Regions from separate parts of the Arthrobacter sp. P1_B3 genome, predicted to be linked through region 4. Evidence: predicted binding sites of a transcription regulator. Region 4 holds the regulator's gene; each other region holds the start of a gene.
The links. Region 4 encodes HrcA, which represses chaperone genes, less so after heat shock. Its sites were predicted from a motif close to TTNGCACTCGNNNNNNNCGAGTGCNAA; they were not measured.
Positions count from the first base shown of each region.

Region 1: AC1D2F_RS20240 (FmdB family zinc ribbon protein) is a predicted target of HrcA. The motif match lies at 5,820-5,846, and genes of this name have one in related genera.
Region 2: groES (co-chaperone GroES) is a predicted target of HrcA. The motif match lies at 3,025-3,051, and genes of this name have one in related genera.
Region 3: groL (chaperonin GroEL) is a predicted target of HrcA. The motif match lies at 5,228-5,254, and genes of this name have one in related genera.

Region 1 is NZ_JBFTZV010000026.1:29,879-37,258, forward strand. Features, by position in the region: gene AC1D2F_RS20205 (hypothetical protein) at 1-554, opposite strand, end outside; tRNA gene AC1D2F_RS20210 (tRNA-Ala) at 1,330-1,402, opposite strand; gene AC1D2F_RS20215 (SDR family oxidoreductase) at 1,449-2,261, opposite strand; gene AC1D2F_RS20220 (hypothetical protein) at 2,371-3,366, opposite strand; gene AC1D2F_RS20225 (GNAT family N-acetyltransferase) at 3,506-4,126, opposite strand; gene galU (UTP--glucose-1-phosphate uridylyltransferase GalU) at 4,132-5,049, opposite strand; gene AC1D2F_RS20235 (5-formyltetrahydrofolate cyclo-ligase) at 5,155-5,778, shown strand; gene AC1D2F_RS20240 (FmdB family zinc ribbon protein) at 5,934-6,182, shown strand; gene AC1D2F_RS20245 (RcpC/CpaB family pilus assembly protein) at 6,354-7,250, shown strand; gene AC1D2F_RS20250 (AAA family ATPase) at 7,340-7,380, opposite strand, start outside.
Region 2 is NZ_JBFTZV010000045.1:2,706-10,085, forward strand. Features, by position in the region: gene AC1D2F_RS23205 (acyltransferase family protein) at 1-570, opposite strand, end outside; gene groL (chaperonin GroEL) at 877-2,487, opposite strand; gene groES (co-chaperone GroES) at 2,569-2,865, opposite strand; gene AC1D2F_RS23220 (hypothetical protein) at 3,415-3,849, opposite strand; gene AC1D2F_RS23225 (class I SAM-dependent methyltransferase) at 3,916-5,139, shown strand; gene AC1D2F_RS23230 (shikimate 5-dehydrogenase) at 5,193-6,026, opposite strand; gene AC1D2F_RS23235 (glutamate--cysteine ligase) at 6,326-7,380, shown strand, end outside.
Region 3 is NZ_JBFTZV010000011.1:3,337-10,716, forward strand. Features, by position in the region: gene AC1D2F_RS13215 (threonine/serine exporter family protein) at 1-354, shown strand, start outside; gene AC1D2F_RS13220 (siderophore-interacting protein) at 586-1,425, opposite strand; gene AC1D2F_RS13225 (uracil-DNA glycosylase) at 1,476-2,258, opposite strand; gene AC1D2F_RS13230 (DUF3263 domain-containing protein) at 2,392-2,733, shown strand; gene AC1D2F_RS13235 (LytR C-terminal domain-containing protein) at 2,828-3,451, shown strand; gene AC1D2F_RS13240 (cold-shock protein) at 3,610-3,813, shown strand; gene AC1D2F_RS13245 (ABC transporter substrate-binding protein) at 3,873-5,141, shown strand; gene groL (chaperonin GroEL) at 5,437-7,074, shown strand; gene AC1D2F_RS13255 (RNase H family protein) at 7,221-7,380, shown strand, end outside.
Region 4 is NZ_JBFTZV010000003.1:75,768-83,147, reverse strand. Features, by position in the region: gene AC1D2F_RS04820 (DUF3097 domain-containing protein) at 1-816, opposite strand, end outside; gene hrcA (heat-inducible transcriptional repressor HrcA) at 1,147-2,160, shown strand; gene dnaJ (molecular chaperone DnaJ) at 2,239-3,369, shown strand; gene AC1D2F_RS04805 (16S rRNA (uracil(1498)-N(3))-methyltransferase) at 3,372-4,145, shown strand; gene AC1D2F_RS04800 (GerMN domain-containing protein) at 4,199-5,125, opposite strand; gene srmL (PheS-related mystery ligase SrmL) at 5,377-6,471, opposite strand; gene AC1D2F_RS04790 (hypothetical protein) at 6,590-6,811, opposite strand; gene AC1D2F_RS04785 (GNAT family N-acetyltransferase) at 6,913-7,380, shown strand, end outside.

The sequences.
Region 1 (7,380 bases), on a different contig from region 4:
TCCATGAAGTAGTGGAGACCGCCCGCCAGGTCCTCATCGTAGGCGAAGCCGAACTGCGCGGTTTCCCCTGACTTGTCCGTGATTCCTGATACGGGGCTGTGGTCCAGAACGGTCCGCTTGGCCGGACCCGCGGCGCCGTCGCCGTACTTACCGCTGTAAACGCGGGCCAATTCTGCGCCCGACTCGTCCGAGATGGTCGCCTCGAAGGAGATCTTCTGCTCTTCAGCGTTGTTTACCGGACCGGGCTTGACCGTGACGGTCCAGCCCGCCGGGTGGGTGAAGGAAATGTGGCCGTCCGGAAACGTGAACGTCTGCATCGGTGCAGACTGTCGGGTCTCCGGAGCAGGCGCCGCCGCCGTCTCACTGACTGCCGGGGTGAGGGTTGCCGCTGTTGTGGCTGCGGCACTGGGCGAGGGCTCCACAGTAGTGGCCGGCGCGCTCAGAGGCGTGGCGTTCGGCTCCGTGCTCGCCTGCGGGACGGCGCACGCCGCGGCAGTGAGCAGGACCCCCGTCAGTGCCGCGGTGAACAGCAGGCCGGTGATGCGTGAATTCAAGTTGTCCCCCAAGAGAAATGCGGGCTGCGGAGTCCGGTCCGGAGCGGGTCGATCATTGACCCTCTCATGCGTTAATCATGCGTCGGTTTGGGCCTGTCCGTCGCGACGTTCGCCGGGCGGTGGTGGGGTTCTCGGCGGATGTTTCCGTCATGACGATCCCTTATCTTCCGGCTCAGGTCGTTCCGGGAAAGTTCTGGACACTGGATTTCAAAGATTCCAGCTCCGCCAGGTCCTCATCCGTGGGTTCGGTCCGGTCGATGTCGAATGACAGGGCAGCACCAGGGACCACGGCGGTCGGAGCCGCGGGCTCGTCATGACCGGGCCATCTTCGGCCGACCCGTTGGCCCGGACGACTCTCGATCCGTGAGGGGTCAACTGGAACGCAGGGCCTCCGTCAATCCTGATGTCCCAATAGCCTCCCCCGAAGTACCGGAAAGTGCCCCGCTCCCCCTCCAGACCGAGGGCTGCCGAAAAATCGGTAGCGAATCGGCTGGCAAGAAAAACCGGATCGGCGCCGGCCATGAGATTGATGAGCTGCCTGTTGTTCGGGATCATCGTCACTCTCCCCCAAGAGTACGGAAGCTGCTGGCAATCGCCGCGGCTTTGCCGCTAACCTAGCACGCGAAATCGACCCGGGGCGGCTTCCTTGACAATATCTTGTTGACGTATTCGGTTCCGGTGACGGCACCGCACCTTTCGGCGAGGCGCTCTTAGTGATTTCACCTGGCAAAGTGTTTATTTCATCATTCAAGGGTTCAAAAACCCCTGCAAACTGTGGAGCTAAGGAGATTCGAACTCCTGACCTCTTCGATGCGAACGAAGCGCTCTACCAACTGAGCTATAGCCCCGAAGCAACGCCGGTCCTGAGGGAACGGCGTTGCCGGTGTCCCTAGGCTACAAACTATCTGCGCTGTTTTCCAGCCAGCCCCGGAATGTCTCGTTGCCGTGTCGCGCCTCCGGCACCAGGTTTAGCCCCTCGCGCAAATAGCGGCCCGTCGCGCCGGGCAGCGGTAGGCGCACCAGTTGGCCCTTGACGCCCGTGGCCCGCTGCCACTCCCGGGCAAAGTCGGCCATGTCCTTGGATTCCGGGCCGCCGAGGTTCAGCACCCGGTGCCGCGGTCCCGCAGCTGGAACCGGCCCCCGTTCCAGTGCGGTTTCCAGGAGCACCGCGGCCGCGTCGGCCGGCGACACCGGCTGGAACCGGGCGCCTCGCACCACGGGGATGATCCGCACTCTCGAGCCGGCGCCGAACATCATTGCCAGCAACGAATGAAACTGGGTGGCCCGGACCACCACTGTCTCCAGTCCGGACAGCTCGTAGACGTGTTCTTTGGCAGCCTTCGACCGGTAGAAGGCTGCCTTACTGCGACCACAGTTCACGATGGACAGCATGACGGCCCTCGCCGTACCCCCATCCCGAGCGGCGGCCAGAAGACGCGCGCCGCCGTCGGCGAAGTTCTTGCGCGCCGTCCCGGAGCGTCCCTCCAGGCAATCGATCACGACGTCGGCACCGGCCAGGGCGGCCGCGACACCTTCTCCCGTCGTCACGTCCGCGCGGAAGTATTCCGCGCCGCTGATGTTGGCGGCAGTGCCGGCCGCCGGCTGGTTGCGGCTGAGGACGGCCACCGAGTGCCCGGCATCGACAGCCCTGCGCACCACTTCACGGCCTACTTGGCCGGTTCCGCCGGCGACACAGATCCTTGTCATGACCCGAGGCTACCGCAACGAAGCCCACCCGCGACGCCCCGGGGAAATGAAAACCCCGGGCAGCCATCGCTGGCTGCCCGGGGCGAAATCTCCGGAGGAACGGAGCGGATCAGGCGCGTCGCCGCTGGAGGACATCGTCCAGGTTGCTCAAAGCACTCTGGGCCTTGCTGAGCTGCTTTGACTCGGAATCGTCCGCGGCCCGCGGATCGGATGCGGCCGGCCGCGCGCCCTGCTTGAGAGACGGCTTCCCGACGGCTTTCGGCGCTTCAGGCAGGTCGAGCGGCATGGGAGCAGCGCGTTCGGCCTTCGCCGCTTCGACGTAGGTGGGCTTGGGAACATCGACGGGCTCCCAGCTGGAGCCCTCCGCGGCCGCCGCAGTTTCGGCTGCCAAAGCCGCCGAGGTATCCCCCGAGGCTGCCGCTTCGGCGAGGGCGGCCTGGCGGAGCTCCAGTGCGGTCAACGGCTTCGGTGCAGGCTTGGGAGTGACCCGGTCCGCCTCGGCGTCGAAGAGCGGGCTTTCCGGCCGGGCAGCGGGACGGCCGGCAGGAAGGGTGGGGACCTGTTCGGGCGCGGAAGGCCGCGCAGTAGTGCGTTCCGGGCTGCCCATGGCGGCACGGAATGCGGCGTTCATCTTCCGCCGGCGGTCGCGGACAGCGAGGCGGCGGAGCAGCGCCACGGCGGCGACGGCGCCCAGCAGGGCCGTCACGGGGAGCCAGCCGGAACCAATACCGAAAAGTCGAAGGGCCGCGGATACCACTCCTGTGAGGAGGGCCAGGAGGCCGGCTACCGCCAGCACCAGCCGTCCCCACCGAATCCGGAACGCCGGGGAGGTCGCTGCAGAATTCGGGTTCCTTCCGGCCGCCGCCCCGCTGCTTGGACCATGGCCTGCGGTGCCGCCGGCCGGTACTGCGCGCTGGGTGCTGGTCATGGGTTTCTCCTGCTGCGCTGTCATTTTCATAACCTTCCCCGCATGTGGATCTGCTGGTTCCATGTCCATGACGTCCGCCAGGAATTCGCCTGCAGGCTGCAGCTGGTGGCGCCCGTTCCGGAGAACGTAAGGCGCCACCCACACGATCCAGAGCGCAACAGCAATGACAAGGATCACAGAGCTGCTAAGAGGGAAGTCCACACTCAAAACCGTATGAGGTATATGGGGTGCTGCCCCGCATTGTCAGGGGTGTGTCGCGCGCGCCGGCCAGTGGCCGGCGCCGGGGCACCGTGGATGGTCAGGCGGCGTCACAGGTTCAGGCCTGGCGCGTCCTCAGCCACCGTGCGAGGAGGCCTTCCGGCACTTCCTCAGCCGTGAGCGCGAAGGTCCGGTGGTCCGCCCATTCGCCGTTGATGTGCAGGAACCTGGGCCGGAATCCCTCGTCGCGAAACCCAAGTTTCTCCACCACCCGCAGGCTCGGCGCGTTCTCCGGCCTGATGTTGATCTCCATGCGGTGCAGCCCAAGGGTGCCAAAGCAATAGTCCGTTGCCATGGCCACGGCGGTCGGGGCGATTCCCCGCCCGGCCCGTTCCTTGTCGACCCAATAGCCAAGCGTCGCCATCATGGCCGATCCCCACACGATCGAGGACACAGTCAACTGCCCCACGATCACCGGTGCCTGGTGGCCGGGCGTCCATTCCGCGATCACGAAGGGCAGGGCAGTGGCCTGCGCGGCCTGGGCCTTGAGCGAACGCACCATCTGCCGGTAGTCCGGCAGGCCGCCGCCGGGGACCGGGTTTGACGCCTCCCAGGGGGCCAGCCACTCGCAGTTACGGGACCGGAGTGCTGTCCACTCCTTGCGGTCCCGGTACCGGATCGGGCGCAACACGATCTCGCCACTCTCCAGGGTCACCGGCCAGGTGAAGCTGCCCCCCACGGGAGTTACTTTGCGAGGCTGGGGGCCAGGCTGGACGCGAAGCCGGGCAGCCATTCGCGCAGACCCGGGCCGAGGTCCTCACTGTCGCAGGCGAGCTGTACGCAGGCCTTGAGGTAGCTGAGCTTGTCGCCGGTGTCGTAGCGGCGGCCGCGGAAGACGACGCCGTACACGCCGTAGCCCTCGCCGGTGCCGGCCGAGAGCTCCTGCAGCGCGTCCGTGAGCTGGATTTCTCCGCCACGGCCGGGCGCGGTGCGCTCAAGCACTTCAAAGACGGCCGGGTGCAACACGTAGCGGCCAATCACGGCGAGGTTGGACGGGGCGTCCTCGACGTCGGGCTTCTCCACGAGCTGATTGACGCGGACGTAGTCCTCACCAACGATTGCCTCAACGTCGGCGCAGCCGTAGGCACTGATCTGGGACGGATCCACCTCGATCAGGGCGATCACCGACCCGCCGGTCTTGGCCTGGACTTCGATCATGGTGCTGAGCAGCTCATCGCGGGCATCGATGAGGTCATCGCCCAGGAGGACGGCGAACGGCTCCTGCCCGACGTGCTGCTTGGCCCGGAGGACGGCGTGGCCAAGGCCCATGGGATCGCCCTGGCGGACATAGTGAATGTCCCCTAGGTTGCTGGCGGCCTGGATGGACTCGAGCTTCGCCGTGTCACCCTTCGCCTTGAGGGTGGACTCCAGCGCCGGGACGCGGTCGAAGTGGTCCTCCAACGCCCGCTTGTTGCGGCCCGTGATCATCAGGATGTCGTTCAGGCCAACATTCACGGCCTCCTCAACGACGTACTGGATGGCCGGCTTGTCAACTACAGGCAGCATTTCCTTGGGCATGGCCTTCGTGGCCGGAAGAAACCTGGTACCAAGGCCCGCGGCGGGGATGACGGCCTTACGGACGGAAGCGTTCAGTGTATTCACTCGACTAATCTAACGGAGGGACCAATCATTGCGTAATTTTTATTCGAACCGCCCGGCAGGCCCTCCCGACACCTGGCGGCCGGAAGAGGCAGAGGACAGGCCAGCTTGGCGTCTAAAGAGGAAATACGCTCCAGCCACAGGGCGAAGCGTTCCGCACTCCCGCCGGCCGCACAGGATGCTGCCGCGGCGGGCATCGCCCGCCACGGGCTCGAGTGGGCCTCCGGGCAGGCCCGCGGCCGCCAAGGCATCTTCGCGGTGTACCTCGGTGTGGGCGCCGAACCGCCCACGCTGCCGCTGTTGACGGCCATGACCGTTGCCGGGCACCGGGTGCTGCTTCCGGTGTGCGAACCCGATATCTCGCTCAGCTGGGTGTATTGGACTCCGCAGTCCGGGTTTGTACGCAGCCGATACGCCCCCATCCAGGAGCCTGTCGGAGAACGCCACAGCACCGCCGTAATGCGCGACGCCACGGCAGTCATCCTCCCGGCCACCGCCGTGGATTTCTCGGGCAACCGCATCGGACAAGGCGGCGGCTACTACGACAAGTTCCTTGCCGCCCTGGCCGCCATGTCCCCCGCGTCCGGCGCAGCGTCCGACGCTGTCGCGTTGCCGACTGCGGCCGTCGTCTATGACACGGAGGTGCTGCCCGCGGGCAGCATTCCCGCCGAGTCGTTCGACCGGAAGGTCGACGTGGCGCTGACCCCGGGCGGGATCATCCGGCTCGGCTGATGCCGCCCCGGCTGATGTGGGTTCCTGCCAAGGTGATAGAATTGGCACTCAGGCCCTGCGACTGCTAAGGGCGGAACCGGTCGATAGGCATATCGGCAGTGATTCCGGCTCGGCAGCACGGGACCTGCTCGTTTGCCCCAGAGTGAGGATTTCCAGTGCCCACGTATGCATACGCCTGCAAGGACTGCAGCCATGCCTTCGAGATCGTGCAGTCGTTCAGCGACAACTCCCTGACGTCCTGCCCCGAGTGCCAGGGCACGCTGCGCAAGAAGTTCAACAGCGTCGGCGTAGTGTTCAAGGGCTCCGGCTTCTACCGGACCGATTCCCGCGACGCCAAGGGCAGCACGGTTTCCCCGGCTCCTGCAGCTCCTGCGGCCACCCCCGCACCCGCCCCCGCGCTCTAGCAGGACACCCGCCTGCTTAGGGCGGGCCCGTCAGACGCCGGCCTGTTCGGCGCCGGCCCGTCAGGTGGGCCTCTGCTGGCTGAGTCAGCGTAATCCTTGGGCCGGTGGCCATTGTCCACATAGGCGGTTCTGCGGCTCCCGTCGATGCGCCCGGGTCCGTAGCGTGACGGCATGGCCCTTTCACTCAGCGCGGTTTCCCCGCCTTGGCCCTGGACGTCATCCACCCCTTCGTCCGGGGCACCCTTCACGGCGTCGTCCCTGCCGTCCCTCCCCACGCCCGTCGAAGGCTCCGGCCGCTGGGCACGCGCCGGGATCCGCGCCGCCAACCTTCCCGCCGCCACGTTGTCCGCGGCGGGCCGCCCGTTCCGGAGCCGGGGCCCGGCGAAGACCCGCCGGCAACGGCCTCCCGGCCGCCGTCCGTCACGGCGCCGCCTGCGCGGCTGGATGAACGGGAACCGGCGACTTATCGCGGCCCTCCTGTTCTGCATCCCGGCCGGCCTCACGGTTCAGCAGCTAGCTCCCGCGCCCACTGCCACGGTGGTTGCTTTCGCCGCAGCGGCGGATCTTCCCGCCGGAAAGACCCTGGAACCCGGCGATGTCAGCAGCATCAGTGTCCCGCCGGGCCTCGTGCCTGCCGGCAACCCCGGCAGCGAGACCGCGTTCGAGGGAAAACAACTGGCCGCACCGCTGCGCCAGGGCCAACTCCTCACCGATGCCCAGATCCTTGGCCCGGGCCTGCTCGCGGGAAGCCCGCCCGGCTCTGCGGCCGTGCCGCTCAGGATGGCGGATCCGGCCTCCATCCAGCTGGTCTCCCCCGGGCAGCTCGTCAACGTGGTGCTCACCGGCGGCAACGGCTTTGACCAACCCGGCGAAAGCCAAATCCTGGCCGAAGCCGTTCCGGTGCTCTGGACGTCAGTGCAGGGCGGCAATGCTTCGCCGTGGCCCGCCACCGCGGAGACGGACGGGCTGATAGTCGTGGCAGCGGCGGCCGACCAGGCACGCAGACTGGCGGGCGCCTCTACCCAAGGCAAGCTGTTCTTCGTCCTTGTGGCGGCCGCGCCGGGCTAGGCCTGGGCAGCGCGCCGCGCTGGGCCCCGGGCAGCCCGTCCGCCGGGTGATGCCGGCACCGCAGGCTCCGCGGTGCCGGCCACACAACGTCAGCCCCAGTGCGGTGGCTTCTGCTCCTGGAGCCATGCGT
Region 2 (7,380 bases), on a different contig from region 4:
GAAGTGTCTGGCGAGGAGTGCCGCTCCCGCGAAGATGAGCGGCCACAGGATAAAGACCTGCCCCTGGATCGAGAGGGACCAGAAGTGCTGGAAGGGGCTGGCCTGGCTGTGGTCCGAGGCGTAGTAGTTCGTGGCTTCGGACTGCAGGAGCCAGTTCTCGGCGTAGAACAGGGAGGCCCAGCCCTGGTTGATGACTTCCAGCCAGCGGGTCCGGGGCAGGAACAGGATACTTGCGGCGAGTACGGCCACCATGACGGTGACGGCAGCCGGAATCAGGCGCCGGAAGAGGTGCAGCCAATGCTTGAGCAAAGCCATGGGCCGGCCCTGCTCGTAGCGGCCGACGAACTGCAGCGTCATGAGGAAGGCGGAGATCAGCAAGAACACATCCACGCCGCCGGAGACCCGGCCCAGCCAGATGTGGTAGCTCATGACCATCAGCACGGCCAGGGACCGGAGTCCTTGGATTTCTGGCCTGAATGTGGATTTTCGGCCGGCCTTGGGTGCGGCGGGGCTGGCCCTGTGCGCGGCACCGTGGCGGGCAGGCAGGGGCGAGGTTCTTTGCTGTGTCATAGAACAACCCCTCAACCAGATAACCAAAGCGTCCATGTTACCAAAACGTAATTTTGATGGCCAATCGTCGCAGCAGCCACCGATCTCCATTGAGGCACGCCAGGGTGTGAGTTTCCAGTGAATTCTCGGCGGCGGTGCGGCGCTTGCCTGGTCAAGGCGCCAGAATCCGGGCAATTTGCCGCCAGAATCCCGGCAGAACTGTGGCGGGTATGCGGTTGACGTGCGTCCGGTCAGGTCGGCGGCTCAAAGAGGGCAGAAAAAAGGACGGCCCGGCAAGATGCCGGGCCGTCCCCTTTGCGGCAGAACCTAGTGCCTGTGGCCTGCGTGCTCGTCTTCGTCAGCTGGCTTCTCCACCACGAGAGTTTCCGTGGTGAGGACCAGCGCCGCGATGGAGGCCGCGTTGCGCAGAGCCGCACGCGTCACCTTCACGGGGTCAATGACGCCGGCCGCGATCAGGTCTTCGTATTCGCCGGACTTGGCGTTGAAGCCCTGGTTCACGGCGGATTCGGCCACCTTGGCAGCCACGACATAGCCGTCGAAGCCGGCGTTCTGGGCGATCCAGCGCAGCGGCTGGACCAGGGCGCGGCGGACGATGCCGACGGCCGCAGCCGCGTCGCCTTCGAGGGCCTGGACGGCAGCGTCCTCGTCGAGCGCCTTCAGCGCGTGGATGAGGGCGGAACCGCCGCCGGCCACGATGCCTTCTTCGAGGGCAGCGCGGGTCGAGGACACGGCGTCCTCGATGCGGTGCTTCTTTTCCTTCAGCTCAACCTCGGTGGCAGCGCCGACCTTGATCACGCCGATGCCGCCGGCCAGCTTGGCCAGGCGTTCCTGCAGCTTTTCCTTGTCCCAGTCCGAATCGGTGCGGGTCAGCTCGGCGCGCAGCTGGGCAACACGGGCGGCGACGTCCTCGGCCGAACCGGCGCCGTCGACGATCGTGGTGTTGTCCTTGGTGATCGTGATGCGGCGTGCGGTGCCCAGCACCTCGAGGCCAACGGTGTCCAGGCTCAGGCCCAGCTCCGGGGAGACAACCTGCGCACCGGTGAGGGTCGCGATGTCCTGGAGCATGGCCTTGCGGCGGTCACCGAAGCCCGGCGCCTTGACGGCGACGACGTTCAGCGTGCCGCGGATGCGGTTGACGATGAGCGTGGACAGGGCCTCGCCCTCGACGTCTTCGGCGATGATGAAAAGCGGCTTGGAGCTCTGCAGCGCCTTTTCCAGCAGCGGCAGGAAGTCCTGCACCGAGGAGATCTTGCCCTGGTTGATCAGGATCAGGGCGTCCTCGAGGACGGCCTCCTGGCGTTCCGCGTCGGTGACGAAGTACGGGGACAGGTAGCCCTTGTCGAACTGCATGCCCTCGGTGAGGACCAGCTCGGTCTGCGTGGTGGAGGATTCCTCGATGGTGATCACACCATCCTTGCCGACCTTGCCGAACGCCTCGGCCAGCAGCTCGCCGACCTCGTCGCTCTGGGCGGAGATTGCGGCAACGTTGGCAACCTGCGTGCCCTCAACCGGGCGCGCGTTCTCCAGCAGCCGGGCGGCGACGGCCTCGACCGAAACCTCGATGCCGCGCTTGATCTCGCCCGGTGCGGCGCCTGCCGCTACGTTGCGCAGGCCTTCCTTGACCAGGGCCTGGGCCAGGACGGTGGCGGTGGTGGTGCCGTCACCGGCAACATCGTTGGTCTTGGTGGCGACCTCCTTGGCAAGCTGCGCGCCAAGGTTCTCGTAGGGGTCATCCAGCTCGATTTCACGGGCGATGGTCACGCCATCGTTGGTGATCGTGGGGGCGCCCCACTTCTTGTCCAGTACGACGTTGCGGCCGCGCGGGCCTAGCGTGACCTTGACGGTGTTGGCGAGCTTATCGATGCCGGCTTCAAGCGACCGGCGGGCAGCGTCGTTAAACGCAAGCTGCTTTGCCATGGTTTTGTCCTTTCAAGACAGAACCCCGCGCAACTGATCCATTCAATGCGAAAGGATCGGCTGCGCGGGGGTCCAAGAGAGTTACTTTACGACGATCGCCAGAACGTCGCGGGCGGAGAGCACGAGGTACTCGGTGCCGCCGGTCTTGACTTCGGTTCCACCGTACTTGGAGTAGATGACGACGTCGCCAACGGCAACGTCAATGGGAACGCGGTTGCCGTTGTCATCAAAGCGGCCGGGGCCTACTGCAACAACTTCGCCTTCCTGCGGCTTCTCCTGTGCGGAGTCCGGGATAACCAGGCCGGAAGCCGTGGTCTGCTCGGCTTCGAGCGGGCGGACAACAATACGATCCTCAAGAGGCTTAATAGAGACCGACACTCGGACCTCTCCTTTTCGTCAGCAAATTCGTGGACTATGAAGCGGTGATGCCCAGGCGCACAGACCGTCGTCGCGGTGCCGGCAGCGTGCCTGGCGGAACGCGCTTCATGTGTTAGCACCCTCCTAGGGAGAGTGCTAATGACGACTCTATGTAAATGGTTAGCACTCGGTCAAGGCGAGTGCCAGAAATTCGTTCCGGGTGAACATTTCCACGGCGGGACATGCCCAATTTTCGTGGCGGCCGGTGGACACTTGGGGATCATGCTCTCTGCCCGGGCTGAGCGATGGACATGCCCCACGGGTGCGGGCTGCCCGGGAGGACATGCCCATTCCTGGCGCTGGACGCTGCACATACCCCACGGGTGCGGGTGGGCCAGAGGGACATGCCCATTTTTCGTGGCGGCCGGTGGACACTTGGGCATCACGCTCTCTGCCCGCGCTGGACGCTGGACATGCCCCACGGGTGCGGGCTGCCCGGGAGGACATGCCCACTCCTGATGCCGGGTGCTGGGCATGTCCCATGGACGATCGGGCCTTGCGGGCCCGCGCCTACTGGCCTGCGAGGTCTTCGAAGTCCACGTCCTCGCCGTCGTCTTCGTCCACGTCCTGGCCCTCGTCGTTGCGGTGTCGGTACATCAGCACGGCGCCGGCGGCGGCCAGCAGGATGCCCGTGATGAGGAAGATGATGCCGCCGAGCCGGGCAGCGGCATAGGTGTCGCGGATGGCCCGGGCCTCGTCCGTGGCGTCCTGGACGTTCTTGCCACCGACGGAATACACGGTCGCGTTGAAGGAGTCGAGGAAGAAAATGATCACCAAAAGGGCAATGCACACGACGGCGATCACGGCGCCGGCGATCAGCGCCGGCCGGGCGTAGGGGGCGAGACCCTGCGGGCGCCGGCGCCCCTGCCCGGAGTAGTCGTTCCCGGCTGTGTCTTGCCCGGCTGTGTCCTCTGCGATGCTGTCGCCTGTCCCGCTGTCTTCCATGCCGTCAAGCCTAGCCCCCGCGGTCCGGTCACAGCGTGCCCGCGGAGCTCAACTACGCTGGATGGCATGACTGACGCACCGCAGGAACATATTGCCCCGATCCTCACGCCCGAGGGCTGGGAGCTGCTGGCGTCGCTGGGCCCGTACCGTGAGGACGAGGCCTTCCGCCTCACCGCGGCGTTGCGCAAGGCCGGCCACTCCCCCGAAATGGTCTCGGCGGTCCTCACGCAGTCCCGGCTGCGGACCAAGGCCGAGGCCAAGTTCGGAGAGTTCGCGCGGCAGATGATCTTTACCAAAGCTGGCCTGGAGCAGGCCACCCGGCTCACGGTGGCGGCGCGGCACGCGCAGCGGTTCGCGGAGGCCGGGATCGGCCACGTCGCGGATCTCGGCTGCGGGCTCGGGGCCGATGCGATGGCCCTGGCGTCCCTGGACCTGGTGGTCACCGCAGTGGAAATGGACGAGGCCACGGCCGCCTGCGCCACGATGAACCTGATCCCGTTCCGCAATGCCACCGTGGTCCATGCGGATGCCACCTCGGTGTCGCTCGAGGGGGTCGACGGCGTCTGGCTGGACCCGGCCCGGCGCACCACGTCCACGTCGGGCACCAAACGGATCTGGGATCCGGAGGATTTCTCCCCTCCCCTGTCCTTCGTGGCGTCGCTGGCCGGCTCCGGCCGCGCCGTCGGAGTGAAGATGGGGCCCGGCATGCCGCACGATTCCGTGCCCGCGGATTGCGAGGCCCAGTGGGTCTCCGTCGGCGGGGACGTGACCGAGGTGGCCCTGTGGTTCAACGCGGTGCGGCGTCCCGGCGTGCGGCGCGCAGCCCTCCTGCTCGGCCCGCAGGGTGCGGCCGAACTCACCAGCGGCGAGGACTTCGACGGCGGCCCGGTGGCGCCAGTGGGTCCCGTGGAGGGCTATCTGTACGAGCCAGATGGAGCGGTGATCCGCGCCGGGCTGGTGGCCGACGTCGCCCTCCAGCTGGGCGGGCACCTCGTGGACGAGCACATCGCCTATATCTGTGCCCCGGACCTGCGGGACACCCCGTTCGCCAAGGCCTACAAGATCCTCGACGTGATGCCGTTCAACGTCAAGGCGCTCAAGTCATGGGTCAAGGACGAAGGGATCGGCGTCCTGGACATCAAGAAGCGCGGCACGGCCGTCACACCGGAAGAACTGCGCAAGCAACTCCTGCCCGGCGGAAGCGCAAAGCACAAGAGCAAGAAATCAGCCACCCTGGTCCTCACCAGGATCGGCGAGGACCGGGTGGCCATCTCGGTGGAGCCTGTCTAGCTCCGCCCGGCCAGGATCCCGGGGCTAAGCTGCCGGGCCGCCGGCCTATTGCACTATTGGGCCCGCATGAACTCCTCGGCGGACCTGATCTGCTCGTCCGTGGGCCGGATCCCGGTGTAGAGCACAAACTGCTCCAGCGCCTGGATCGTGGCTACCTCGGCTCCCGTGATCACGGTCTTGCCGGCCGCGCGGGCGGCCTTGATGAGAGGCGTCTCGGCCGGGAGGGCGACGACGTCGAACACCACCTTCGCGGCGTCGATGGCCTCCTGCGGGAAGGACAGCGCCGCCGCGTCCGGTCCGCCGGCCATGCCGACCGGTGTGACGTTGATGAGAAGGTCGGCCGTGCCGGTGCCGGACTCCGCGGAGCCCAGTTCCGCGCTCCAGGTGAAGCCGTACTGTTCGGCCAGGGCGCGGCCGGAGTCTTCGTTGCGGGCCACGACGGTCACGTCTTTGAAGCCGGCATCCCGCAGCGCGGCCACGGTGGCTTTGGCCATGCCGCCGGAGCCCAGGACCAGCACCGAGTAGTCGGTGGGGACGGCGTTGCTGTGCAGGAGCTGCTCGATGGCCGTGTAGTCGGTGTTGTAGGCCGTGAGCCGGCCGCCGTCGTTAACGATGGTGTTGACCGAATCGATGGCCTTCGCCGACGGGTCCATGACGTCAACGAGGGCGATCACGTCCTCCTTGTAGGGCATGGACACCGCGCAGCCGCGGATGCCGAGACCGCGCACGCCGGCGATTGCCTGGGCGAGATCGGTGGGGGCGAAGGCCTTATAGATCCAATTCAGGCCCAGCTGTTCGTACAGGTGGTTGTGGAAGCGCGTCCCGTTGTTGCTGGGCCGGGCCGAGAGCGAGATACACAGGGTCATGTCTTTGTTCAGAATGGGCACAGCTCCATTAAACGCCAGGACGGGTCCGGTCACCCCCCGGCCGCCGGCCCCACGTCGTAACATGAACCGTCGCTGACCAGCTGCTTTGTGAATACACTCACGCACCAGCGGTAACTATGACACGCGTCCCGGCGGCGCCCCTGCACTAGACTTGGACCACCCGTGGCCCTGTCAGCCGCCCGCCCGGCGCCTTGATGGGAAATGTCACGTGCCACCGCCGGTGGCACGTCCGAGGGTGTTTGCCAGCGCATTTCCCACCAGGACCGCGGCCAGTGACAGCAAAACAGTGAAGGGACCACATGAAGATCGAGTTCGCTTCATCCAGGCAGTCGACTCTTGGCGTGGAATGGGAGCTGGCGCTCGTCGACGCCGAGACCGGTGAGCTGGCCTCCGTGGCGAACCAGGTGCTCCGCGGAGTCGCTGCCCGGCATCCCGAACTCAATGAGGACGACGAGCACCCGCACATCAAGCAGGAACTGCTGCTCAACACCGTGGAGCTCGTCACGGGCATCTGCACCACTGTCGCGGAAGCCAAAGCGGACCTGAGCAGCTCGCTCGCGGCCGTCCGGGACGTTACCGATCCCATGGGCGTGGAGATCTTTTGTGCCGGAAGCCATCCCTTCAGCCCGCCACAGCTCCAGCCCGTCACGGACAAGGAACGCTACGCCAAGCTCATTGACCGGACCCAGTGGTGGGGCCGGCAGATGGTCATTTACGGCGTCCACGTGCACGTCGGACTGGACAGCCGGGACAAGGTCCTTCCGGTTCTGGACGGCCTGGTCAATTACTTCCCGCACTTCCAGGCGCTCTCCGCGTCCAGCCCGTTTTGGGGCGGCGAGGACACCGGCTACGCCTCGCACCGCGCCCTCATGTTCCAGCAGCTGCCCACCGCCGGGCTGCCGTTCCAGTTCGCCAGCTGGGAGGACTACGAGTCCTACGTGCAGGACATGTTCACCACCGGTGTGATCGACACCCTCTCCGAGATCCGGTGGGACATCCGCCCCGTCCCGGCCCTCGGCACCATCGAGATGCGCATTTGCGACGGCCTGGCGACCCTCGAGGACGTCGGGGCCATCGCGGCATTGACGCAGTGCCTGGTCGACGAATTTTCCACCACGCTGGAGAACGGCGGCACCATTCCCACCATGCCGCCGTGGCACGTTCAGGAAAACAAGTGGCGCGCGGCCCGGTACGGCCTGGACGCAATCATCATCCTCGACGCCGAAGGCAACGAGCAGCTCGTCACCGAGCACCTGCGCGAGACACTCAAGCGGCTTGAGCCCGTGGCGGCGAAGCTCGGCTGCAGCGCCGAACTGGCCGACGTCGAGAAGATCATCGAGCGCGGCGCCGGCTA
Region 3 (7,380 bases), on a different contig from region 4:
TATCTGGTCCTGATCGGCGGCGACGCCCTGGGCATCGGGTCCCGTTTCGCGCCGGCCCTCGCCGCTGTGGTGATCGGCCTCCTGGCCCGTGTGGTGGCCCTCCGGATGGGTGCTCCCCAGCTGGTCGTGGCCGTCCCCGCCGCCCTCATCCTGCTCCCGGGGCTCACTATATTCCGGTCCATGTATGTATTGACCATTGAGGAATCGGAGATTCTTATGGGTGCCGGCGGGATGCTCAACGCCGGGGCGATCGTGCTCGGAGTCGCTGCAGGCATCGTGCTCGGTGACACCCTGGCGCGGCCCCTGACCCGGAGCCTGGCGAGCAACGAGCGGCGCAGGGCCCGCCGCCGCTAAGCAGACTGCGAACGCGGCTGGCGGGTTTTGCCTCCGGCGCCGGGGCCGTCCGTGTCCCTGCCCTGCCGGATTTCCCCGCCTTTGCCAGATTCCGACGGCGGGTCGTCGCGCCATGCTGGCGTGTCCCGGCGTCGTGGCGGCAAACGTGGGGAAATTCGGCGACATTTTGTTTGCCGCTAAATGTTGCCGCTGGACCTTGCCGGCTAAATCTTGCCTGCTAAATCTTCCCGGCTAAATCTTCCCGATGGGCAGCTTCTTCTCCGCCTGGAAGTCGTCCTCCACACGGCCCTTGGCCCAGTAGCCCGAGAGGGAAACCTGGGCCCGCTCCAGTCCGCGCTGCACGTAGAGGACGTCCCGGAGGCCCTTCATGTAGCCCCGCTCGCCGTGGGCGAAGACCTGCACCCGGCCCCCGGGCCATTCGGCGTCGCGCACGGCCGTGACCAGCAGCTCGCTCTCTCCGGCGGGGACGCCACCGCGCAGCAGCCAGCGCAGTTCGACGCCGGCTGGCCCTGCGATGGCCTGGATGTCGGCGTCGCTGTCCACTTCGAGCAGGGCGAGGCCGCGGGCATCCTCCGGCAGGGATTCGATCGCGGCGCCGATGGCCGGCAGCGCGGATTCATCGCCGGCAAACAGGTACCAGTCCGCCGCCGGATCCGGGTTGTAACCGCCGCCCGGGCCCGTAAACGTCAGGCGATCGCCGGGCTGGGCCGAGGCCGCCCAGGGGCCAGCGAGGCCTTCGTCGCCGTGGATCACAAAATCAATGGCGAGTTCCTGCGCCGCCGTGTCCACCCACCGGACCGTGTAGGTCCGGGTGTGCGGCCATTGGCTGCGCGGCATGGCTTCTCTGATGGCCCAAAGGTCCAGCGGCTCCGGGTACTCGATCTCGGGTTGCGGAAACACGATCTTGACGTATCGGTCCACATAGTCGTTGTTGACGTACCCGGCGAAGCCAGGGCCGCCAGCGATGATCCGGACCATGTGCGGGGAGAGTTGTTCCCTGCGCAGGACCGTCAAATCGGTCTGGGGACGCGAGTTCCGGGATGCGGTAGTGGCGGCGGGGAGGGAGGTCATGAGGTAAGCCTAACCAAGAACCCTGGCCGGAGCTCCCGGCCGGAAGCCTGTTACGGCAGCGGCGGCAGTTCCCAGTCAACCGTCCCGTTGCCCTGTTCCTGCAGCAGGGCGTTGGCCCGGCTGAAGGGCCGGGACCCGAAGAAACCGCGCGAGGCTGAGAGCGGGCTGGGGTGGGCGCTGGCGATCACGGCAGCGGATCCCAGTAGTGGCCGCACGGACTCGGCATCCTTCCCCCACAGGATCACCACCAGGGGAGCACGGCCCGCGCCGGCGGCGGATGCGCGGTCCGCGACGGCCCGGATGGCGGCCGCCGTGACGGCCTCCCAGCCCTTGTTCCGGTGCGAGCCCGCCGCGCCTGCCCGGACACTGAGCACCCTGTTCAGCAGCAGTACGCCCTGCTCCGCCCAGCGGCCAAGGTCCCCGTGGACGCGCGGCGGGACGCCCAGATCGGCCTGAAGTTCCTTGTAGATGTTCGCCAGGCTGCGGGGGATCGGCCGGGTGGCGCCGTCCACGGCGAAGGACAACCCTACGGCGTGCCCCGGCGTCGGGTAGGGGTCCTGTCCGACCACCAGCACCCGGACACCAGCCAGCGGCTGACGGAAGGCCCGCAGTAGATTTGGCGGCGACGGCAGCACGCCATGCCCGGCGGCCACTTCGCCGGCGAGGAAGGTGAGCGCCTCCCGCAACTGTGCCTCCACCGGCGCCAGCGCTTCCGCCCAGTCCGGAGCGACCAGCTCGCTCAGCGGCCGGCGCGCCAGGTCCGCGAAGCTGGGGCCGTCGGCGGCGGGTTCCAGCTCGAACAGCGCGTCGGAATCAAACTCGGAATCAGCCACAGCCCCATTCTTCCGCAGACGAAGTCCGCCCCGGCACCCCGCCGAATGACAACCCTGTCATTCGGCCGTAGCATGGGAATGGCTTTTTACCGGATCCAGCCGGTTTTTCGGAAGCAAACAGGGAGAGTGTGTCGTGGCCGAAGCAGCGCAAGAGCACGTGCTCGCGGGGGATTTTGCCGGATTCTCCGCTGCCGGCACGAGCCTGGACGAGGTGTCCGCGGAGTCTCCGCTGAGCGCCCGCGACCAACAGATGCTGGCCCTGGAGCGGCAGTGGTGGAAGTACGCAGGGGCAAAGGAGCAGGCCATCCGCGAGCTGTTCGATCTCTCCGCCACGCATTACTACCAGATCCTCAATGCCCTGATTGATACCGAGGATGCGCTGGCCCACGATCCCATGCTGGTCAAGAGATTGCGTAGACTACGTACATCACGCCAACGTGCCCGCACTGCCCGTCGTCTGGGAACAGATTCGTAAAGTCGCGTCACGCGCAGCCGGATGCGCACGTCCTGTTGCGCCCGCTTCCGGCCTCGGGCACCCCGTCTGAAATCAGCAAGGACGTCGTTTTACCATGACCAAATACGCTCGGGATGAATTTGATCGGGTCCCGGAGACCTCTGCCCGGCAGGGTGTCCACCGGGCCGTCGCCGAATCGCGCAGCCGGAGCCTGACCCCCATCTTGGCGGCCGGCTTCGTAGCGCTGGCCATCGGCTTGGTGGCGTTCCTGATCCTGCCGAAGCTCGGATTCTCCGCTGGCCAGGCCGCGGCCGTCGGTGACAACGCAACCGCCAGCGCGTCCGCAACGAGCCCCGCGAGCCCCAGCCCCGCGCCGACGAGCCCGGCGCCGGCCAGCACGGAACCTGCCGCCACAGCCCCCGCGGCAGCACCCACAGCGACGCCCAGCGCCACTGCCGCCGGTGTGGACAAGACGGCGCCGGTGACGGTCTACAACGGGACCACCACCGCTGGCCTCGCCAACCGGGTCGGCGGCACCATCAGCTCCGACGGCTGGATCCTGGGCCAGACGGGCAACTGGGGCGGCGTCCCGCAGCAGACGTCGGTGATCTTCTACAGCGGCGTGGAACAGAAGGGCAACGCGGAGGCACTCGGAACGCTCCTGGGCATCGACACCCTCGTGGACTCCGCCGAGTTCAACTTGCCCCTTGTGGTTGTGCTCGGCCCCGGCTTCCAGTAACTATTCCGGTTACGCCTCAATAACTATTCGGGGGAGGACCTGCCCGCCGTCGGCGTTCCTGAGGGACGCTGTGGGTACAGTATCTGCGGATTTCTCTTCGCAGTCCGCGGTGCACATCGAGGTGGGCCGCACGCAAGCTAGCTGAAAGTGTGGACACCATGGCACTGGGAACCGTCAAATGGTTCAACGCCGAAAAAGGCTACGGCTTCATCACCGTGGACGGTTCCGAGAACGACGTCTTCGTGCACTGGTCCGCGATCGTCGGGGAAGGCTACCGCGCCCTGGACGAGGGCCAGCGGGTGGAGCTGGAAGTCGGCGAGGGCGAAAAGGGCCCGCAGGCTGAAAGCGTCCGGCCCGCCTAGTGGCACTGGTTGCCGTCAAGAACGCCCCGCGGAACGCGGCAGGGCGTCCGGAAGGAGCTTTGCCGCTGGGCCGCGCCCTGGCGGCGGGCACACTCGCGGCCGTGGCCCTGACGGGCTGCCTGGGTCCTGCAGGCAGCGCCCGCGTGGCCAGCGCAGACGCGAGCGGTGACGGCACCCTGCGCATCGGCCTGATCCTGGACAACACGGGGCGGCAGAACTTCCTCAACGCCCCACAGCTCGCGGCGGCCAAACTCGCCGTCAAGGAGATCAACGCCGCCGGCGGCCACAAAGGCAAACCGGTGGAGCTGCTGCCGGAAACCATCAGCACTGACACCGCCGCCCAGGCGAAAGCGCTGGTTGCCGCCAAGGCCGACGTCGTTATCGGTCCGACCGATTCCAGCCGTGCCCCGGCCGCGATCGACGTGCTGGCCAACGCCAAGGTGGCTGTCATCTCACCGGCCAACTCTGCCAGCGCGCTCAGCAACTACAAGAGCGGCGGCTACTATTTCCGCACCTCGGCGGCCGACGTCGCCCAGGCCTCTGTCCTCGCCAAGCTGGCCAAGGACGGCGGCGCCAAGACCCTGGCTGTGGTGCACGAGGACGGCGCCTACGGCAAGGATGTCGCCGCCGCCGTCGCGGGTGCGGCGAAACAGTCCGGACTGGAAGTCGTGGCGGACGCGGAGTTCACCGCCGGCCAGGCGCAGCAGGCCGCCGCCACCGCGAAGGCCGCAAATCCCGACGCCGTCGTCCTGGTCTCGCGCGACGGCGCGCAGGGTGCCATCGCCGAACTGAACAATGCCGGCCTCGCCGGCAAGAAACTTGTCCTCAGCGACGCGGCAGTCAGCCGGTATGGCTCCGGCCTGGGCGCGCGGGCACTCGACGGCGCGCGCGGGGTCCTGCCCGGCGTGTTCCCCTCGGCCGCCTTCCAGAAGGACCTTGTTGCCGTTGACCCCGGACTGAAGGACATGGTGTTTGCCGCCGAGACGTACGACGCGGTCATCCTCGCCGCCGTCGCTGCCGCGGCGGCGGAAGACGACGCCGGAACCTCCATCGCGGCGTCCCTCGTGGCTGTCTCCGGCGGAGCTGCGGCAGCAGGCGGTAATGCCGCGGGTGGCGGCCAGCCCGCCAGCGAGCCGTGCACGAGCTACAAGGGCTGCGTCGACGTCCTCCGGGCAGGCAAGCGCCCGGACTATGACGGCCAGTCCGGACGGATCAACTTTGATTCCCACGGCGACATCACCGAAGCGAACCACAGGGTCTACACCTACGGCGAGGACAACCTGCCCACAATGAGTGGCATGGAGACCGCCAGCAGCAGTGGCGGCTGATCGCTCCTAGCGTATTGTGCCCGCGTGGCGGGCGGTTCGGGCCGGGCACTGCTTGCACTCTCCCCGGGGGAGTGCTAATTATTGATTTAGCACTCCAGCGCACTGACTGCTAACACGACGCCCGGTCCGCCCGGCCGCGAAGTGGGGCAGCCGGTCCAGGAGCTAAAGGAACACCTTGCTGGGGTGAGATCCCGGACCCAGCGGCATACAGAGGCCGCGGGGTAGGGATCGTCCGTCGCGGGCACCACAGCGAAGGTTCATTCTTAACGACTGTCCCGAAAGGACTACTGCCGTTATGGCCAAGATCATTGCATTTGATGAAGAGGCACGCCGCGGTCTTGAGCGGGGCCTGAACATCCTCGCCGACGCCGTCAAGGTCACCCTCGGCCCGCGGGGACGCAACGTCGTCCTCGAAAAGAAGTGGGGCGCCCCCACGATCACCAACGATGGTGTTTCCATCGCCAAGGAGATCGAGCTGGACGATCCTTACGAGAAGATCGGCGCCGAGCTGGTCAAGGAAGTTGCCAAGAAGACGGATGACGTCGCAGGCGACGGCACCACCACGGCAACTGTGCTCGCACAGGCCCTGGTCAAGGAAGGCCTGCGCAACGTCGCGGCCGGCGCTGACCCGCTGTCCCTCAAGCGCGGCATCGAGAAGGCTGTTGACGCCGTCACCGTCGAGCTCCTGGCCTCCGCCAAGGAAATCGAGACCAAGGAAGAGATCGCCGCCACCGCGTCCATCTCCGCCGGCGACAACGAGATCGGCGCCCTGATCGCCGAAGCCCTCGACAAGGTCGGCAAGGAAGGCGTCATCACGGTCGAGGAGTCGAACACGTTCGGCCTCGAGCTGGAGCTGACCGAAGGCATGCGCTTCGACAAGGGCTACATCTCGGCTTACTTCGTCACCGACGCCGAGCGCCAGGAAACGGTCCTTGAGGATCCGTACATCCTGATCGTCAACTCCAAGATCTCCAACGTCAAGGAACTGGTTGCTGTCCTGGAAAAGGTCATGCAGTCTTCCAAGCCGCTGCTGATCATTGCCGAAGACATCGAGGGCGAGGCCCTGGCCACCCTGATCGTCAACAAGATCCGCGGCACCTTCAAGTCCGTTGCCGTCAAGGCCCCGGGCTTCGGCGACCGCCGCAAGGCGCAGCTGGCCGACATCGCCATCCTCACCGGTGGCCAGGTCATCTCCGAGGAAGTCGGCCTCAAGCTTGAGACCGCCGGACTCGAACTCCTTGGCAAGGCCCGCAAGGTTGTTGTCACCAAGGACGAGACCACCATCGTCGAAGGTGCAGGCGACGCCGACCAGATCGCCGGCCGCGTGTCCCAGATCCGCGCCGAGATCGAGAACTCGGATTCCGACTACGACCGCGAGAAGCTGCAGGAGCGCCTGGCCAAGCTGGCCGGCGGCGTTGCAGTCATCAAGGCCGGCGCCGCAACCGAGGTCGAGCTCAAGGAACGCAAGCACCGCATTGAGGACGCCGTCCGCAACGCCAAGGCTGCTGTCGAAGAGGGCATCGTCGCCGGCGGTGGCGTTGCCCTGATCCAGGCTGGCGCCAAGGCATTCGCGAACCTGCAGCTCTCCGGTGACGAGGCAACGGGCGCGAACATCGTCCGCGTTGCCATCGACGCCCCGCTGAAGCAGATCGCCTTCAACGCCGGCCTCGAGCCCGGCGTCGTAGTGGACAAGGTCCGCGGCCTGCCCGCAGGCCACGGCCTCAACGCAGCCACCGGCGAGTACGTCGACCTGCTGGCCGCCGGCATCAACGACCCGGTCAAGGTAACCCGCTCTGCCCTGCAGAACGCGGCTTCCATTGCCGGCCTGTTCCTCACCACCGAGGCCGTTGTAGCTGACAAGCCCGAGAAGGCTGGCGCCCAGATGGGCGGCGGCGACGACATGGGCGGCATGGGCGGCATGGGCGGTTTCTAACCACCCGCGCCAGCCTCCACCGGCTGTTCGACGACGGCGGTCCCACCTTCGGGTGGGGCCGCCGTTGCCGGTTTAACGCAGCCTCCGGCCAGCACCCTCCCGCAGCCGTTGCGCTGGGTGTCGGCAGTCTCTGGCAGGATAGGTCAGTGACGATTACAGCAGCGGCCGACGGTTCGGCCTTAGGAAATCCCGGCCCGGCCGGATGGGCCTGGTACGTGAATGACGACTGCTGGCGGGCCGGTGGCTGGCCCCACGGCACGAACAACCAGGGCGAATTGATGGCGGTGCTGGACCTGTTCCGGGCGA
Region 4 (7,380 bases):
GCGGCCCAGCAGGGACGCCTCCAGATCCGCATAGCTGCGGACAGCCCCCAGAAGTTTCTGCCAGCCGAGGCCGATGTCCTCCTTCGTGGAGTGTGGCCACCCGAATGCCATGAGGATGCCGGTCTTCCAGTCGACGCCGCGCGGGATCACGGGCCACTGCTCAATACCCAGGACCGCGGGCCGGATGGCCTGCCACACGTCGACGTAGGGGTGGCCCACAATCAGGACGTTGCCGGCGGCGCCCGGTGACGCCATGACGGCGTCGGCGATCCGTGACTCCTTGGAGTCGGCCACCAAGTGGTCAACTAGCACGCCGAGGCGGCGGCCCGGGCCCGGCCCGAACTCCGCCACGGCGGCCGCGAGGTCGTCAATGCCGTGCAGCGGTTCGACGACGATGCCCTCCACACGGAGGTCATCGCCCCAGACCTTCTCCACCAGTTCGGCGTCGTGCTTTCCTTCCACCCAGATGCGGCTGGCCTTGGCCACCTGTGCGCGGTGCCCCGCCACCCGCACCGAACCCGACGCCGTGCGGCCGGCACCGGCGGCCGGCGCCGCCTTCTTCGGGGCCGGCGGCATCAGCCGGATCGGCTGGCCGTCCAACAGGAAGCCAAAGCCGAGGCGGAAGGAACGGGACTTGCCCCGCCGGTCCTCCAACGCCACCACGTGCATGCCGCCGGATTTTTCCACCCGGGTCACGGCACCCACCCAGCCGGACTGGACCTCCTCGAGGACCATCCCGCGTTCCACCGGGACTTCCGGCAACTGGGTCTTGGCGGGGGCGGACAGGTCCTGGGGTCCCCAGTTCTGGTACGACATCTCTACACGCTTACTTTGCACTCGGAATGTACGGCGGTCGGTGGAACTCTCCGGGGCCGGAACCGGACCGCGACGGCGCGGCAACGGCAGCGGCTGCCACGGTCTCGGCACCGACGTGACGGGAATCGCGATCGCGAGGGCCACGCCTGGAGCGAATCCAATGCTAACAACGCGGCGACTCATATTAGACTGGTTAGCACTTAGGCATGTCGAGTGCTAACCCTTGTCCCGAAGAGGGCCGTCTCAGTATTACTTCTGGGTACTGCTTCTGGGCGCGAACCGGACAACGCGGGCGGCACCGACTGCGGGACAGTCGATTGGAGGTGGAGCGTGAGCGAACCGCGCAAACTCGAAGTGCTGCGCGCCATCGTGGAGGACTACGTCCATTCGCGTGAGCCCGTTGGTTCCAAAGCGCTCGTTGAGCGGCACCATCTTGGCGTGTCCAGCGCCACGATCCGAAATGACATGGCGGCGCTGGAGGACGAAGGCCTGATCACGGCACCGCACACTAGCGCAGGCCGGATCCCCACCGACAAGGGCTACCGGCTTTTCGTTGACCAGATTTCAGCGGTGAAGCCATTGTCTTCGGCCGAGCGCCGGGCCATCCAGGCGTTGCTGGAAGGATCCGAGGACCTCGACGACATCCTCGACCGGACCGTGAGGCTCCTCTCCCACCTGACCAACCAGGTCGCCGTCGTGCAGTATCCGCTGCTCAGCCGAGCCAAGGTGCGGCACATAGAATTCGTGCTGCTGGCCCCCCGGAAGGTGCTGATTGTCCTCATAGCGGACACCGGCAAAGTGGAGCAGCGCGTCATCGACGTCGGGCAGGACCTTCCCGACGACGCCCTGGCGGAGCTGCGTACACGGTTCCTGGCGAGCCTCTCCGGAACGCCGTTGAGCCTGCTGCCCCAGCTTCTGCCCACGGTCGTCGCCAGTGGCGCGCCGGCGAGCCGCGGAGCGGCCCAGGCCCTGGCCCGCGGCCTTGAAGCCCTGGCCACGAGCAGTCGCGAAGAGCGGATGGTCATGGCCGGTACCGCGAATCTGGCACGCTCCAATGTGGACTTCCCGCTCAGCATCGGCCCCGTGCTGGAGGCGCTCGAGGAGCAGGTGGTCATGCTCCGCCTGCTCAGCGAAATGGCCGAAGACCCGCGCGGCGTAACCGTCAGCATCGGCCGGGAGAATCCGTACGTCGGTCTTGCCGAGGCCTCGGTCGTGGCCACTGCCTACGGGCCGGACGCCACGGCCAAGGTCGGCGTCCTTGGACCCACCCGGATGGACTATCCCACCACCATGGCCGCCGTCCGCGCGGTGGCCCGTTACCTTTCGAGGATCCTGGGGCCCTGACGGGCCCGGGACCGAACGCGACTTCTTGCCCCACAGGCAGTGCCCCACCGGCAGTATGAAAAGGAAGAGATACACACTTTGAGCAGCCACTATGACGTTCTTGGAGTCTCCCGCGACGCAACGGGGGAGGAGATCAAGAAGGCCTACCGGAAACTGGCCCGGACCCTGCACCCGGACGTGAACCCAGGAGAAGACGCCTCGGACCGGTTCAAGGCCGTCACCCACGCCTATGAGGTCCTCTCCGATCCGCAGAAACGCCGGGTGTATGACACCACCGGCAACGAGAACGGCACCGACAACGGCTTCGGTGGCGGCAGCTACTCAGGCCAGGGCTTCGCCTTCCAAGACATCTTCGAGACCTTCTTCGGGGCGGGCGGCGGCCAGGGCGGCCCGGCGTCCCGTGTCCGCCGCGGCCAGGATGCGCTGATCAGCGTCCGGATTGACCTGCGCGACGCGGTGTTCGGCGTGAACAAGAAGCTTGAGGTCGACACGGCTGTCGTCTGCCCCACCTGCGAAGGCTCCTGCTGCCGCGAGGGCACCCACCCGGTGCGCTGCGACATCTGTGGCGGCAGTGGCCAGGTCCAGCGCGCTGTGCGCTCCATCCTGGGCCAGGTCATGACCTCGGCGCCCTGCGGGTCCTGTGAGGGCTTCGGCACCGTCATCAAGGACCCCTGCAACGAATGCAGCGGCCAGGGCCGGATCCGCAGCCGCCGCTCGCTGACCGTCAAGGTACCGGCCGGCGTCGGCACCGGCACCCGCATCCAGCTGTCCGGCCAGGGCGAGGCAGGGCCCGCCGGCGGTCCGGCGGGGGACCTGTACGTGGAGATCCGGGTCAACAACGACGCCACGTACGTCCGCGACGGCGACGACCTGCACGCGAGCCTCAACATCCCCATGACGGCCGCCGCACTCGGCACCGAAATTAGCCTCGACACCTTCGACGGGCAGCAGGAGATCGACGTCAGGGCCGGCACCCAGTCGGGCGAGATCATCACACTGCGCGGCCTTGGTGTCACCCACCTGCGAGGCCACGGGCGCGGTGACCTGAAAGTGCACCTGCAGGTCGAAACACCGGGCAAGCTCGACGCCGCCCAGGAAGACCTGCTCCGCCAGCTGGCCAAGCTGCGCGGCGAGCACTTCACGGCCGGAAAGCTCGCGGCCAGCGGCGGCGTCTTCGCTAAACTCCGGGACAGGCTCGGTAACCTGTAGCGGTGAGTAACCCGGTCTTCTTCACCGCCCCCGGCACCTTGGACCAGCAGGTCCCCGGCTCCGCCTTCGTCCTGGAGGGCCCTGAGGCCCGCCACGCCGTCACCGTCAAGCGGATCGCCGTCGGCGAGGCCGTCGACATCGCCGACGGCGCGGGCAAGCGGCTGACCGGCACGGTGACCGCCGCCCTGCCCGGCGAGCTGACCGTCGAGTGCCTCGAGGTTGCCAACGAGCCGCGGCCCGGGACCCGGCTGGTCCTGGTCCAGGCCCTCGCCAAAGGCGACCGTGACGAACTTGCGGCCGAAACGGCCACCGAGCTGGGCATCGACGCCGTCATTCCCTGGCAGGCGGAGCGGTCCATTGTGCGGTGGAAGGCTGAACGGGCCGCGAAGGCGCACGCCAAATGGCAGTCGGTGGTGACAGCAGCAGCCAAGCAGGCGCGCAGGGCCTGGATACCGGAGGTCCGGGCGGCAGTGGACGGCGCCGGTCTGCAGGCGGCCGTGGCGGCCGCAGATCTCGCGGTCATCCTGCACGAAGATGCCGTCCGACCGCTGCGGCACGTACTCGAATCATGGCTGGCAACCGCGCAGCCCGGCGACAGCGGGTCCCGTGAAGTGCTGCTGATCGTGGGCCCTGAAGGCGGCATCAGCCCGCGGGAGGTGACCCGGTTGTGCGACGCGGGGGCGGTCACGGCCCTGTTGGGCCACCATGTGCTGCGCTCGTCCACCGCGGGGCCCGCCGCCACCGTACTGGCCAGCGACATCCTCGGCCGCTGGTAACCGGCGGCCGGCGTCGTCGCTTCTTGACGCGCAAGACCATTTGACGCGAAAGACTATTTAACCGTGAAGCCGCGGGTGTCCTGGAACACTTCCTTGGCGCTGTCCGACGCGTCCACCTGGGACACCCGGACCTCGTAACGGCCCGGGCCGAGGTTCACGGACAAGGTAAACAGCCCGGACTTGACGGAGTCGGCCGAGGCCGTGGCGTTGCCGTTGAGATAGGCCGTCTTGTCGTTGTCGCCGTCACCGTCGACTTTGAGGATCGCCCAGCGGAGCTTCCCGCCCTGGACGGTGCTCCGGCCGCTGATCTTGACCGAACCGTCAGCCACGGAGGTGCCTTCCTGCGGATCAATGATCCACACAGGTGCCACCATCCCGGCGCTGCGGGACGTCGGCTCGCCCAGCCGGACATGGTTGAAGGCCACGTAGTCCGTGTGACCGTCAACCAGCACAACCACCTGGATCTGCTGTCCGGCATCGATAAGGCCTGCGCTGGCCGCGGCAGCCGTCGCCGTGTAGACGAGCTGCTGGATGGCGCGCTCGGCCATGGCCGCATCCACGTTGCTGTTGAAGGCATCCGCCGAGACATCCACCGTGATGACATTCTTGCCGGAAATCGACGTCGCGAGCTTCTTCGGGTTTTGCCAGGGCGTGAAGAAATCCGGGTCCAGCGGCTTCTGGGACATCATCACCCGCAGGGCGCGGGTGACGGGGTTGTCCTGGTCAGGGACGTCACGGAACTCGCGGTAGAGGAACGCGTTGTCATTGCTCCGGCCGATCCAGTACACCGGAGCCTTGTTCGACGTCTGGGCTGTTTCGAGCGGAGCGCTGGTGGTGGGCACACCCGACGCCGGGACGGGAATGAGCTCCGACGGGCTGCTGGAGTTCGTGATGCCGCTCTGCGGCGTCGCCACGCAGCCGGACAGGAGGAGGGCGGCGGGCAGCGCCAGCGCCAGCGCGGCGCGGCGGACGCGCCCCACCGATGAGTGCTGAACTTCACGCTTCCTGATGCCGCTGTCCCTTCTTATGCCCCGCGTTCCGCGGCGATGATCCGTTGTAGCCGTCGTAGACCGCTCGTGACCGCCCCATCCTTCACCTGCCGGAGAGCAGCCCGGCGATCCTGGGACAGCCGGATTCCAGCATGGCACACCGGCACGGCGCGACAGCCGGGTTTCGGTCCCGGCGCCGGAACTGCAACGGGAACGATATGAGGCCGATACAAAGTTGATACCTAATTCGTTCGGTTCTGTCCTGCAATGAGCTCCCGGACTGGCCCCTCGTGCAGGGCCAGATAAACATCGTCCCGGATCTGATTCGCCTCTGCATCCGTCATGGTCCGAGCGAGGGGACGCAGCACCAGACGTATTAGTGCGTTGGCCTGCCCATCGCAGATGCGAAGTCGTTCCTGCGCTTTTACCGGAAGGTCTCCATACGAAGTTAGGGCCAAGAGTTCGACGCTTTCCAGGTCCTCGGCCTTTTCGCCTAATGCTGTTCGCACTCGGTCACCGAGCACTTCGGTATCCATGTCCGCGGGAACCACGATGGAGATGTCCCTGCGGATGGATGGCATCTGGGAGACCGGTTTCCACCGGGACAGGTCCAGCATCTGCTGTTCGATTCTCTCGTCCGTCGACCTAAGCAACCTGATGTCGGGGATGCCTTTGCGGAGCATCAGGGCCCGGTCCAAACCCATCCCAAGAGCCAGGCCAGACCACCTTGTGGGATCCAGGCCGGCTTCGGAGAACAGATGAGGTGCCATGAGCCCGCATTCTGCGAGTTCGAGCCACTCTCCCTCCATGAGGACATCGACCTGCAAGCCTTCTCTGGTGTAGGGATGAACGGCTGGAACTGCGCGCCATCGTGCCCCTGGAAGCACCGCCTTCACCAGCGATCCGATCATGTCCTGCAGGTTCTCTGCGTCGAGTCTTTCTAGCGAGCTGACGCGCCACAGGTCGACCTGGTGGGGAGTTCCCACGTGGGTGCGGTCGACGCAGTCGCGTCGATAGACCAGACCGGGGACGGCCCAGAGTTCGTCCGTGGATGCGTCGTCGTCCAGTGCCCGCAGCTGCGACGGGATGGATGCCGACGTGTGGCTGCGGAGCATGACCGTTGGACTGAGGTAGCGGGAGTACCTTTGGTCCCGCGTGACGTCCGATGCGTTGAACCCCAAACGATCGTAATTGTCGGCCACACTCACGAGGGGGCTGTGGCGGACGATTCGTCCTGGCACTGCCCATTCATGGCAGAGAGCGTCGATGATGCCCTGCAACAGCGGCTGCATCGCATGGGGCCGGCCGTCCGGATCTGAAAGATCGCGGATGGTCAAAGCGTCGTGGAGCTCGGAGGGACGGAGATGTGCTCTGTCTGGCTTGAGCAGCCCTCGAAGGCCCGGGCGAATGGATCACTTTCGCGGCAGCCGGCACAGAGACGATCCGCAAGAATGTTCAGGGGGCCTGGGTAGCCCCGGTTCTGGGAGGCGCGTCTTTCCGAAGAACAATGGCTGCGACTGCGCCGGCAGATGCGATGAGGACCAATGGAGTTTGGAAGACGGCGGCCAGAATGGCGAAGCCTGAATCTGCTGCGGGTTCCGACGACGAAAATATCGACGCCACGTCGATCATCAACGCAACCGCATATCCGGCGTAGAAGCAAAGCCGGATGGCCATGGCGTCAGTATGGCATTGCTCGTAAAGTGGCTTCCCTCGCGGCCCTACTTTTACTGCGGGTCCCGGCCACGGAACAACAGGGTCAAAGCTAGGCTGGGCAGATGGAATACCAGATCCGCCAGGCCGCGGTTGAGGATGCTGATGCCGTAGTTCGGATGCACACCCTGGCCCATGAGGAATGCTACGGGCACCTTTTGCCCTCGGAATTCTTCGATGCGCGCCGTGCCAGCATCCCGGAGCGCGTGGAAAAACGTCGAGCGTATCTGGACAGCGCTCAGCCTCGAATCATCGCCTTGGACGCGAGCGATGAAATCGTTGGATTTGCCGACGCAGGTACGGGACGTGACCATGACTTGCCCGGAGAATTTGAGCTTTACTCCATCTACACTCTGAGGCGCACGCATGGCACTGGGCTCGGTGTCGCGCTGCTGAAGGCCGCACTCGGCGATTTACCCGCCTATCTGTGGGTGCTCGAGGCCAACGCCCGCGCCCGGGCCTTCTATGCCAAGAACGGTTTTAGGCCCGATGGGAAACGCAAGTTGCTTTCACCCGACTGGGAGGAACTACCT